Regions from separate parts of the Fusibacter sp. JL298sf-3 genome, predicted to be linked through region 1. Evidence: predicted binding sites of a transcription regulator. Region 1 holds the regulator's gene; each other region holds the start of a gene.
What was found. The regulator Rex, encoded in region 1, represses fermentation and respiration genes when NADH is low (regulators of the CRP and FNR family bind a similar motif). The targets are predictions, from matches to a motif close to ATTGTTAANNNNTTAACAAT.
Positions count from the first base shown of each region.

Region 2: the regulator Rex is predicted to act here: its motif matches at 1,798-1,817, upstream of ACR6HW_RS03590 (glycerol dehydrogenase).
Region 3: the regulator Rex is predicted to act here: its motif matches at 2,128-2,147, upstream of ACR6HW_RS07765 (flavocytochrome c).

Region 1 covers NZ_CM132608.1:1,986,020-1,990,243, reverse strand. The annotation lists gene ACR6HW_RS09495 (ABC-F family ATP-binding cassette domain-containing protein) at 1-496, opposite strand, end outside; gene ACR6HW_RS09490 (AraC family transcriptional regulator) at 635-1,480, shown strand; gene ACR6HW_RS09485 (redox-sensing transcriptional repressor Rex) at 1,759-2,388, shown strand; gene ACR6HW_RS09480 (acetyl-CoA C-acetyltransferase) at 2,533-3,717, shown strand; gene ACR6HW_RS09475 (MarR family winged helix-turn-helix transcriptional regulator) at 3,742-4,197, shown strand.
Region 2 covers NZ_CM132608.1:743,974-748,197, forward strand. The annotation lists gene ACR6HW_RS03585 (sensor histidine kinase) at 1-474, opposite strand, end outside; gene ACR6HW_RS03590 (glycerol dehydrogenase) at 678-1,772, opposite strand; gene ACR6HW_RS03595 (anaerobic nitric oxide reductase flavorubredoxin) at 1,882-3,066, opposite strand; gene ACR6HW_RS03600 (DUF542 domain-containing protein) at 3,081-3,725, opposite strand; gene ACR6HW_RS03605 (Crp/Fnr family transcriptional regulator) at 3,842-4,224, shown strand, end outside.
Region 3 covers NZ_CM132608.1:1,599,933-1,604,156, reverse strand. The annotation lists gene ACR6HW_RS07780 (methyl-accepting chemotaxis protein) at 1-1,159, shown strand, start outside; gene ACR6HW_RS07775 (V4R domain-containing protein) at 1,177-1,701, shown strand; gene ACR6HW_RS07770 (DUF6199 family natural product biosynthesis protein) at 1,740-1,922, opposite strand; gene ACR6HW_RS07765 (flavocytochrome c) at 2,203-3,963, shown strand; gene ACR6HW_RS07760 (ATP-binding protein) at 4,133-4,224, shown strand, end outside.

The sequences.
Region 1 (4,224 bases):
CGCCGCTGAGGGCGTTAATGGGTTTGTGGTATTCTTCCGGGGCAAAGCCGAGGCCGTTGAGCACGCCGCGAATCTGACTCCCCACAGCGTAGCCGTTGAGGGTTTCAAAGGCTTCTTGAAGCCGTGCGTATGACGCCATCGTCCCCTCGTAATTGGGGTGCGTGGTGTCGCTCATCAGCACTTCGAGTTCGCGCATTTTTTGCTCGATTTCAAAAACGTCGCTGAAGATGGCTTCGCAATAGTCGAAGGCACTGATGCCCAAATCAATTTGCGTGTTTTGCTCTAAGTATCCGGTGGTCATGTCTTTGGATATAAAGATCTCGCCGGCGTCTTTGGTTTCGATACCGGCCAGGATTTTAATCAAGGTGGTTTTACCGGCGCCATTGACGCCGATTAGCCCTACTTTGTCGCCGACGCCCACTGTGAAAGACAAATCTTCCAAGATGGTGTCGATGCCGTAGGTTTTGCAGATGCCCGTACAAGATAATGCAATCATGGTCTACTTCCTTTTCTAGAGTTATCAGATTCATTATACATGATACACTGGTAGAATGAAAGCGCGTGACAAAAGAGGACAGGAAATGTCAAGAAGTAGCTCACAAACTGTCTTATACTAAATCTAGAGGAGGTCGTTATGGCATTGATAGCGGATATGCAAAAATCGGTGGCGTTTATGGAAGCGCATCTGTTGGACGGGATTACTTATGAAGAGGTGGCGGCGCATCTATGTCTATCGCCGTATCATTTTCACCGGATGTTCAAGCTGACCACGGGAACCACGCCGTCTGTCTACATGCGCAATAGGCGTCTGTCTTTGGCCGGTGAACACCTGACACATAGCGACGATTCTATTATAGAAGTCGCCTTTCGTTATGGCTACGAGTGTCCTGAAAGTTTTTCTAGGGCATTTGCGCGGTTTCACGGCATGACGCCGCTTAAAGCCAAGCGTACTGGGGCACCGCTCAAATCTTATAACCGCCTCGTCTTAAAAATGATTTTAGAAGGAGGACAACTGTTGGATTACAGAGTAGAAAAGCGCGCTGCATTTGACGTGCTGTGCAAAGTACGCGCGTTTAATCAGGAAGAGACGTCAAAGGCATCCAATCGAGACATACCGGATTTTTGGACGGCGTGCCAAAACGACGGCACTTTTGAGGCGTTCAGTTCAGACGGCGGGGTATACGGCCTCTGCAGTGCCACGGAGCATGCCAGTCAGTTTTTCGATTACGGCATCGGCAAAGTATACACCGGTGGCGCTGTGCCGGAGGGGTACCGAGTTTGGAGCGTTCCAGAGGCGCTGTGGGCGGTTTTCCCGTGTGTTGGTGACGACGGTGCGTGTATCGGCGCTATGTGGGAACGCATTTTTAAAGAATTTCTGCCGGGATCGACCTATGAAATGGCGCCGGGAACGGATTTTGAATACTACGGCGCCTCAGAGTGCTTCTGCGAGATTTGGATTCCTGTTCTATTGAAAGAATAGCTGAAAAACAGTGCTTTCGAGCGCTGTTTTTTTGTGTGTATAATAGACAGGCCGCTTTTTTTCTAAAATATTAAGAAAATTTTAAAGAAAAAAATAACGAGGTCTCGGTGACCAACGGGGGCTGAAGTTGCGTTAAAAGGTTGTTAGTTGGGCATTTATTGGGTATAATCAACTCTAAGACGATAATTGGTGCGAAAAAAGATTGTTATTTATTTGACAACCTTTAGTAAAAAATGGTACAATATACGAATAAGGCTTAAAGAACGATGAGGTGAGTAATGAAAGAAAAAAACATATCAGTAGCAGTTATTAGGAGATTGCCAAAATACCATCGGTATTTGAAAGACCTCCTCGACAAAGATATTAAACGTATATCTTCAAAGGAATTGAGTAAATTAATAGGATTTACAGCATCGCAAATTCGTCAGGACCTCAATAACTTCGGCGGTTTCGGACAACAGGGGTACGGCTACAACGTCGACGACCTCTATACGGAAATCGGGAAAATCCTAGGTTTGACACGCGAATACAACGTTGCCATTGTCGGAGCGGGAAATATGGGACAGGCACTGGCCAACTATTCGAGTTTCAGCAGATTGGGCTTTCATTTAAAAGCGATGTTCGACATCAACCCCAAATTGGTTGGGCTTAACATCAACGGTGTTCAAGTTTACGACATCGACGAGTTCAATACCTATGTTGAAGAAAACAACATTGAAATCGTCTACATCTGTACGAGCCGTGCGGGCGCTCAAGATGTGGCAGACCGCATTCAAAAGACGAACATTAAGGCGATTTGGAATTTTGCGCCAATCGACTTAAAAGTACGCGAAGACATTGTTGTGGAAAATGTCCATTTGATAGATAATCTGTTAACACTTTCATATTTCTTAAAAGAAAAAGAATAATTCTATCAAAACCACTGCATAATTACGCTCTTTGCATGTTAAAAAAAAGATAAAGAAAATGCGGGACTGGGCATGACCTAGTCTCGTTTTTTTGATAAAATATTCTCTAGGGATTGTAACACATTAAACTTAGGGAGGTACAACATGAAAAGAGAAGTGGTTATTGTCAGTGCTGTTCGTACGGCCATCGGTGCTTTTGGCGGCAGTTTAAAAGGGGTAACCCCTGCAAACTTAGGCACCACAGTTATCAAAGGTGCGCTGGACAAAGTCGGCCTTTCACCTGAAGCGGTTGACGAAGTGCTCTTCGGTTCTGTTCTACAAGCCGGCTACGGCCAAGGCATTGCGAGACAGTGCTGGGTTGGCGCAGGTTACCCGGAATCGGTGCCGTGTACAACGGTGAACATGATTTGCGGTTCCGGTCTTAAAACAGTTTCCATGGCGGTTCAATCGATTCTCGCCGGCGACAACGACGTGGTGGTCGCAGGTGGTACTGAGAACATGAGCATGGCGCCTTATTTGATTAAATCCGGCAGATGGGGCCAGCGCATGGGGAACGGCGAACTGTACGACGTGATGGTGATGGACGGCCTTTGGGAAGCTTTCAACAACTATCACATGGGGATAACAGCTGAAAACATTGCAGAAAAATGGGGTATTACAAGAGAGGCACAGGACGGATTGGCGTACCTGTCTCAGTCGCGTGCGTTTAAGGCGCGTGAATCCGGTCGATTTGACGACGAAATCGTACCGGTGACGATTCCTCAGAGAAAAGGGGACCCTATTGTTTTCGATAAAGACGAGTACATCAAGGAGACGACAGAAGAAAAACTGGCGAAATTGAGACCGGCGTTTAAGAAGGACGGCACGGTAACGGCGGGCAATGCGTCCGGCATTAACGACGGCGCTTCTTGTGTCGTCGTGATGACGAAGGAAAAGGCCGACGCCCTCGGGTTGAAGCCGCTATGCTCAGTGGTGGGCTACGCTTCTGCAGGTGTCGATCCAAAGATTATGGGCATCGGTCCCGTACCGGCAAGTCGAAAGGCGCTTGAAAAATCGGGCCTTTCGGTTTCGGACCTCGACCTCGTTGAAGCCAATGAGGCGTTTGCCGCACAGGCGCTTGCCGTATCAAAAGAGCTCGGTCTCGACCAAGAAAAAGTCAATGTCAACGGCGGCGCAATTGCCCTCGGACACCCAATCGGTGCGTCGGGCAATCGAATTTTGGTCACATTGATTCACGAACTGGTTAAGCGCGAGGGCACTTACGGTTTGGCGACGCTGTGTATCGGCGGCGGTATGGGCGAAGCGGTAATTGTAAAGCGCGCAGAATAAAAGGCGTTTTAGAAAGGACAGTCGATGGCGAATTACACAAATGAAATCGGCCGGATTTTAGACCGATTCCACACAAAACTTTTGATGCAAGACAAGTCGGGCTTTTTTAAAAGGGACTTGGGCTTTAAAATCAGTTTGATGGAAATGCTTATGATTAAGCGCATTGGTGAACAAGAACCCATTCGACTCAACGAACTCATCGACTCGCTGGAAGTGGACCGAAATCTCGTGACCACGACATGCAAGCGCCTGATGATGCTTAAATTGCTCATCAAGCGTCAGGACGAGACCGACGGCAGGGGGCAATGCCTTGAACTGACGTCGGCGGGGCGCGTGGTATATGAGAAAATCGTCCGCGAGCAAAGCAAGGAGTTGGCGTTTGTCCTCGGCGACATCAGCATCAACGAAGAGAAAGCGATTTTGAAATTCGTCAGTAAGTTGGTTCAATACCATACTGAAAAGTACGAAGTCAACAAATAAATACGCGTGGAGGGCTTGACAAGGGGG
Region 2 (4,224 bases), 1.2 Mb from region 1:
AGCGGCGCTCTCCACCTCCTGCGCGGTCATCACTTCAATAGCGTCGTAATGCCGTTTCAGTTCGGGGTCAGCGGCTAACTGCGCTTCAATAAAACCGTCGTCTACAGAGACGATTGGCCGGTACCGATTGTCGTGGACTTTTACCTGTCCCGCTAGAATTGACCCGAGGTATTGGCCCTCGAACAGAATGGGGACTGCGAAGTCGACGAGTCCCGTATGGCAACGATAAATATGCGGCTTTTGCGTCCGCGCCGCCTCGACACCGCCGTGTGCATCCGACTTAAAGCACATCCTGCGACAGCGACCGTCTTCTCTGAACTTGCTGCAAAATTTAGTGAAGTTGCTGTACGCGGTAATGGGATCGCCTTTGTAGTCCACAGCGACGACGGCGAGCCGCGTGACTTCTGCAAAATTGTCCTGAAGCTCTTGAAGCTGTTCTATGTCGACAATATCTCGAATGCCGATATTTTCCATGCGCCCCTCCTTTGTATTTTCTGAATCTTATGTTAATTGTATCATTAATTGTACATTGGACACTAATTTTTCTACGAATTCCGTATAAAAATTTCTCTTTTTCGCAAAAATCTACTCTTAGAGCCCGTAAAAAAAGAGCCTCAATGGCTCTTTCCTCAAAACCGTTTGTGCAGCAAAAGAGCGCCGTACGGCGCTCTTAACTTTTATGCGAACAAACAGCCGAGGCCATCTGCGGTTACTATCGCGGCGTAGACATCGTCCGCCGTCACTTTAAACGGCATGTTGTGAATGGTTTCACCCGGCACTGTTGCAGCTTCTGCAACGCGTCTCAACGCCGCTTCAGAAGCGCCTTCGGCCCCCATGTCTTTTAGGGTTGTCGGCAAGCCCATTGTTCGGCAGAACTTCACGATTTTTTGAATTTCCTCCAGTGGTGCGTTTTCGAGGACGAGTTGTACCAAGGTGCCAAACGCCACTTTCTCCCCGTGGTACAAGTGGTGACACGCTTCAAGCGTCGTCAACCCGTTGTGAATCGCATGAGCCGCTGCCAGTCCGCCACTTTCAAAACCGATGCCGCTCAAATAGGTGTTCGCCTCGACGATTTTTTCAAGCGCCTTGTTGGACAGCTTGTTTTCAACGGCAATTTTCGCTTTTAGTCCCTCGGACAACAAGAGATTGTAACAAAGTTCCGCCAGTGCAAATGCCCCCTCTGTAGGCAACCCGCCTGACATCGTCGTCGATTGGGAACGCATGGTGGCACGGGCTTCAAAATACGTGGCCAGCGCATCGCCAATCCCCGCCACCAACAGGCGAACCGGCGCCTTGGCAACGATGTCGGTGTCCATGAGCACAACAGTCGGATTGGTTGGCAATATCAAGTATTCGTCGAAGACGCCGTCTTCTGTATAGAGTACGGAAAGTGCGCTACACGGCGCATCTGTGGAAGCAATCGTGGGAACGACCACCACCTGAACACCCATGTAATAGGCCAGCGCTTTGGCCGCATCCAGCGTCTTACCGCCGCCGATGCCCACGATGACGGTACAGCCCGCGTCAGTGGCAATCCCCTTCAGTCGCTCAATTTCAACCTTCGAGCACTCGCCTTTAAATGTCGCAGCAACATGTGCTGTACCGTGCTTTTCAAACGAAGCCTTTACTGCCGACTGCGTCATTTGCATTACGAAATCATCTGCTACAATCAATGCTTTGTCACCATAGGCGCCTGCATAGCGACCGAGAACTTCGAGAGCCCCTGCGCCTTGAATGTACTTGCCCGGTGATGCAATCATTTTTAATGCCATAGTTGTCACACCCTTTCAAATTTTAGTTGTGAAAAGTATAACATCCAAACGGCATTTTGCCGTATACTTATTTGTTCAGATAGGGGACATCTATGTGCACGCCGCATCTCTACAGCTTTTCAGCAAGTTTTACACCGTATGCTCTACAAGCGGCGCGCGCCGCCTCATCCGGTTGCCATAAAATGCCGAGCCCCTCTTCAAGAACTTCAAAGCCACAGCTCCGCAATTGTTCGGTCATTATTTTAGGGGACTCACCGCTCCAACCATAGGAACCGAACCCCGCTGCTTTCTTGCCTTTAAATCTAAGCCCCTTAATCATCTCAAGCATTGACGCCATCCCCGATAAGATGCCCTTGTTAATGGTGGACGACCCCGCCACAATGAGTTTGGACTTAAAGAGCTCGGCTATAACGTCGTTTTTATCGGCCTTGCCCACATTAAAGAGTTTGATGTTCAGCGTCGGGTCGACAGATTGAATCCCAGCGGCAATCGCTTCTGCCATTTCCTTGGTGGCATCCCACATGGTATCGTAAATCAACGTTACTTGATGGGTGCTGTAAGCCTTGGCCCATTCGAGGTACTGTTCGACGATTTGCACCGGGTTGTCCCGCCAAATCACGCCGTGAGACGGACAAATCATCTCTACCGGTAGATTGAACCCCAGCACTTCTTCAATTTTCTTAGTCACCAGCGGACTAAATGGCGTCAAAATATTGGCGTAATACTTGAGCGCTTCTTGGAAGAGCTCCGCCTGGTCGACGCAATCGTTGTACATGTATTCGGAAGCGTAGTGCTGACCGAAGGCATCGTTGCTAAAGAGGACTGCGTCTTTGGTGTAGTACTCGAACATGCTGTCCGGCCAGTGGAGCATCGGCGCTTCTATAAAGATCAGTTTGCCCGCCCCGAGGTCCAGTGTGTCGCCGGTCTTGACGGTGACGAAATTCCAATCTTGATGGTAATGCCCTTTTAGGGATTTTACGCCATTTGCCGTACAATAGATCGGCGTGTCGGGAATTGCCTTCATTAGCTCGGGCAAACCGCCGCTGTGGTCAATTTCCGCATGGTTGGCGACAATGTAGTCGATTTTGCTCAAATCCACGGTCTTTTTAAGTTCCCTGACAAACGCTTTGTCAAAGGGTTGCCACACGGTGTCAATTAGCGCTGTCTTTTCGTCTTCAATGAGGTAGGCGTTGTAGGACGATCCCCTGTGCGTAGAATACTCCTCGCCGTGGAACTTCCTCAACTCCCAGTCGATTTTACCCACCCATTTGATGCGCTCGTTAATTTGAAACATAAACGGTCTCCTTTCTACTCAAATCGCTTAAAAAGTATGTTGTTTTCCGTATGCACATGCACATACATATCCGCCACAAAGGCTTTGAGTTCTCCATACACGTGTCTATAGGTGTTGCACCCGTCGCCAGGTACTGTAAAGTGGTCTGTCAGCGTCGTAATGTCCGCCAGTGCGTCGCCAGCTTGGCTGTGCTCTGCCTCGAGTTCTGCAATCAGTTCTGCACTTGCCGGGTCACCGGCTTCCAATCTCGGAAACAGCTTAATCTCCTCTTTTGCCAAATGGGCTTCTAAGTCGAGTTTCAGCATGCCGAACACTTGGTGCAACTGATAGAGTTCCGGATGGTTTTCGCCGTGCACCCGAAGCAGTTTGAGAAGTTGAGCGGCCAATGGGTCCATTGCCGACTTGAGATAGGCGTGATGCGTGGTGCGTATCTGTTCTATTAGCGCCGGTGTCGAGAGGTCGACGCGCTTCACAGCATCGGCCTTCTGAGCCTCTGGCGGCCTCTTTTCATAGGTGGCTACTGCTTCAAGTGCCGCTTCATCCTCTGAAATGGCACGGTCTCCACCACAGCAAAAATCCACGCCATACGTCATATAAACCCCTGCCAACTCCGGAAATCGGTTGACGCTTTCACCTATTGTCATCGTGCGGTCTATCATAATTGTCCTCCTTCAAATATGTTCTGTTCACAACTCTAGCTTAGCACGAACAACCGTTTAAAAATGTGATTTGCCTCACACCTCTGTGATATAATGCTTTTATGAGGAGGTTTTTTATGAAAAATACAGTTTACAACGGGTGCATGACTTGCGGTCACGAACTCTGCGCCAAAAAAGTTTCTCTTTTTTCAAAACTCGACCCCGACCAGCTTCAGGCGGTCATCGCTTTGATTGAGCGCAAACGGTACAAAAAAGGGGCAACGATCCTGCGCCTCGGCGATGCCTTCGACAGGCTCTTCATCGTCAACCACGGCAGCCTCAAAGCCTGCACTTACGGTGAAGACGGCAAGGAACATATCCTCTATATCCTAGGCGACGGCGACAGCCTCGGCGAACTCTCTCTTCTAAAACTCGAAGCGGCCCCTTACGATTTAATTGCCCTCAAGGAATCCTACTTGTGCACCATCCCGAAGTCGAGCTTCGACGCCTTTGTCAAAGC
Region 3 (4,224 bases), 390 kb from region 1:
CGCCATCGCCGTAGGGATTGCCGTCTTTATGGGGAGACAACTTGGTCGCTCCGTTACGCATTTCAAGCAAGCGTTTGAAAAGGGGGCAGGCGGTGACTTGACCGTTCGCGTTGAAATGGAATCCAAAGACGAGTTCGGCGTTATGAGTGAAGAACTCAACGGGTTCATTGGACGCATTCACCAAGTGATTGAAGACATTAACGGCGTCTTGGTTGCGGCGACAAACAACAACAACGCTGTGTACAAGAGCGTCGACACGATTATTAGAGGTAAAGACAGTATCCACGCAAGTGAAGTGGCACATCCGGTGGATACTGGGATGATTAAGATGAGTGACAACTTAACCCGCGTTTTAGACAATGTCAAAAATCAAGCGGCGGGAACAGAAGAGTCGCTTGCCGGGCTACAGGAGATTTTGGCGAGCAGTAAGGAATCTTACGACAAGACGAAAGAAACGCTTGCATATTCTGAAGAAACTTCTGAACACGCCAGTGAGAGCGGTCGCGACGTGGATCTTATGAATCAAAATATGGTGAACATCAATGAACACGTCGCCGAAGCAAATGTTCAAGTTAAAAAGTTAACCGAGTTGTCACAGGATATCGGCGGCATTTTATTGACAATTAACGAAATTTCTGAGAAGACCAATCTTTTGGCCTTGAACGCGGCGATTGAAGCCGCACGTGCAGGTGAGGCCGGCAGGGGGTTTGCAGTTGTCGCCGAGGAAATCCGAAAGCTGGCTGAGCAAACCAGTGCGGAAACAGACAAAATCACGTCTATTGTCGAAAATATTCAAAATGAAGTGCGCGTGGTAGAAGGTGCCAATCATCAAGTGACAGAGAGCGTCGCTATAGGCATCGCAACTTCAGAAAAAGTGAAAAACAGCATCTTTACCATTCTCGATCAGATTAAAAACACACTCACTCATGTGAAGGGACTTGAAAGCGCCTCGCATGAACAGATGATTGCCTCTGAAGAGATTACCAGAGCTGTAAGCGATATTGCTGAAAACGCTATTGATATAGAGTCCTTGGTATTTGAGAGTACAGAATCTTTTGATACAATTGTCAACGCGCTTTCCAGCAGTCAGGAGACAGTTGAAGAACTCAATGCGCAGGTTCAAAAAATAACAGAGGAAATCAAGTTCTTTAAATTATAATCATAGGAGCGGTTGATATGCAGAGCAGAAAGTATCAATTTAAGTGGGAACTGATTGGCGACGTCGAGATGGGGCGTCCCAATCTCGGCCATATGGCCAGTGTGGAAATGTTGCGTCTCTTTCAGTTTACATTAAAGGATGTGATGGAAAAGAGCTTTGGAACTGAAAAGGTAGAAGCGCTTTTTACAGAGGCCGGTTATCTAGCAGGTAAGGCGTTTTACGAACACTATTTTCAAGGTATGACGTCTACAGAAACCTTTTTTGACCGCTGTCGACGGCTATTAATCGATCTCGGCATCGGGTACATGAATCTCGAATCACAATCGGAAGATGCTGAAGAACTGTTAATCAGCATTGATGAAGACCTCGAGTGCTCGGGCTTGCCGGTGATGGATTACGAGATGTGTCAGTACACAGAAGGGGTTTTGTCGGGGGTCTTTGAAGCCTATAAAGGCGTACCGCACCACGTCGAGGAAATCGATTGCTGGTGCACGGGCGATCGGACCTGTCGATTTAAAATTACAAAAGTTACAGACGTGTAAGTGACGAGGAGGCCTCTGAAGCCTCCTCGTTTTTACATTTAACCGCGAAAAAAGAACTTTAGAAAACCAATAGCCACTAGAATGACGCCTATAAGACGGTGGAAGACGAGATAGGCTTCACTGGGTTCGCTGTCAGCGAACTTCCAACCGATTTCTAAAAACCACATCGCCTTTGGCGCAAGTAGAAAAAGAAAACCGAAGAGCAGCAAGAAAAAAGTCATATCAACCTCTCATTTCTGTAAATTAAGTCTGTTTAAAATTAACAAAGAAGTGAAAAAAGATGATGAAGATAAATGGTTAAATCCCTTATATTGTATATAAATATTAAATGAAAGTCAAAAGATTCTCTTATTTAGGGAAAAAAACTGATGATTTTGCTATTTTCTATAGAACTAAATGAACAAAAGTATTTATAAAGAACAAAAGATTGCTAAATAATTATCAAAGTATTACACTACCTTCAGACGATATAGATTCATCCAATACGAGGAGGAGAAATTAATGAAAAAACACCTTTGTCTATTAATGACAATGATGCTTGTCGTGGGGCTTTTTGCCGGTTGCGGTGCAAAAGAAGACGAAGCTTCAAAAGCTATTTATACAGCGGGTACTTACGAAGGTAAGGGACAAGGCCATTCAGGTACAATGGTGGTCAATGTAACCGTTACTGAGACAGAAATTGAGTCAATTGAAATCGTTGAATTTAGTGATTCAGAATTTGCAGTTGACCCAGCTGACCAGTTGGTTAAAAAAATTATTGAAGCCAACAGCGGCGACGTCGATGGTGTAGCCGGTGCTTCTCAAACATCAAAAGGTATCTTAGAAGCGGTTAACGACGCGCTTTCAAAGGCGCTTATCGACGGTGCGGCATCAACAGAAACACCAGTAGACGAACCGTCAGAAGAACCGGGAGAGACAACGCTTGAAGATATAGACACAGACGTTGTGGTTATCGGTGCAGGTGGTGCCGGTTTAACCGCTGCTATTGAAGCGAAAAATGGTGGCGCAGAAGTTGTCGTTATCGAAAAAATGCCATTAATTGGTGGTAATACAAAGTATGCAACAGGCGGTCTTAACGCTGCTGAGACAGCTGTTCAGAAAGAAAAAGGCATTGAAGATTCTATTGACCTATTCATCAGCGATACGATGAAAGGTGGCGGAGACCTCAACAACCCTGAACTCGTTGACGTTTTAGCCAACAACTCAGCTGAAACAGTTGAATGGCTCGTTTCTATCGGCGCAGACCTTTCTGATGTCGGTCGAATGGGTGGTGCAAGTGCAGACAGAACGCACAGACCGACAGGCGGTGCTGCAGTGGGTAACCACTTAGTTGAAGTGTTAAACGCAAAAGCATCTGAAATGGGCATTGAAGTTCTTTTAGGTCATGAAGCCATCGAATTAATCGGCGATGAAAGCGCTGTAACCGGCGTTAAAGTTAAAACAGAAGCCGGTGAGTTCACAATAAATGCAAAAGCGGTAATCGTTGCAACAGGCGGATTTGGCGCTGATAACGACAGAGTAGCTTCTTTCAAAGAAGACTTAAAAGGCTATGGAACAACCAACCATCCCGGCGCGACAGGTGATGTCGTCGACTTTGCTAAGAATTTAAACGTCTCTTATGTAGACATGGAGCAAATTCAAACGCATCCAACCGTAATGCCGTCTAACAACTACATGATTACCGAAGCGGTAAGAGGTAACGGGGCGATTCTCGTCAACAGAGAAGGTCAACGTTTTGTCAACGAACTGGAGACGCGTGCAAATGTTTCTAATGCAGAGCTCGCACAAACGGGTGCCAGCGCATTCTTAGTGTTCGACCAATCGGTAAGAGAAAGTCTAAAAGCTATTGAAAAATACCACAGCAAAGGGTTCCTTTTAGAAGCAGAGACGCCAGAAGCTTTAGCTGAGCTCATCTCTGTTGACCCAGCGGCTTTAAAAGCGACAATCGACACGTACAACGGTTACGTTGAAGCCGGTGAAGACGCAGACTTTGCAAGACAAGATCTCAAGACGACATTAGCAGTTGGCCCTTACTATGCTGTAGAAGTGGCACCGGCTGTTCACCATACAATGGGTGGTCTTGAAATTACAACAGACGCTGAAGTACTAAACGCATCTGGTGAGGTCATCAAAGGCCTTTATGCTGCCGGTGAAGTAACAGGTGGCATTCACGGCAACAACCGTCTCGGCGGTAACGCACTTTCAGACATTACAACTTTTGGCCGCATCGCCGGTACTAAAGCTGCAGAAGCGGCAAAATAAAAAAAGTGTTTATCATAATCTGATTTCTTCATAATAACACCCAGGGAAAGAGAAGTTGTAATGACTTCTCTTTTTCATCTGTGTTAAAATAGAAAAAAGAAGGTTCTAAAGCCGTTTGCCCACTAGTGAGTAAGCGGCGAGAAAAAATTGTGGAGGCGCGACCATGCGCATGCAAACAAAGATTGCGGTAACGCTCGTCGGCATGATTTCGGCAATTACCCTTGTTCTATCCGTTTTGATGTACACCCAGTGGTTTGATTC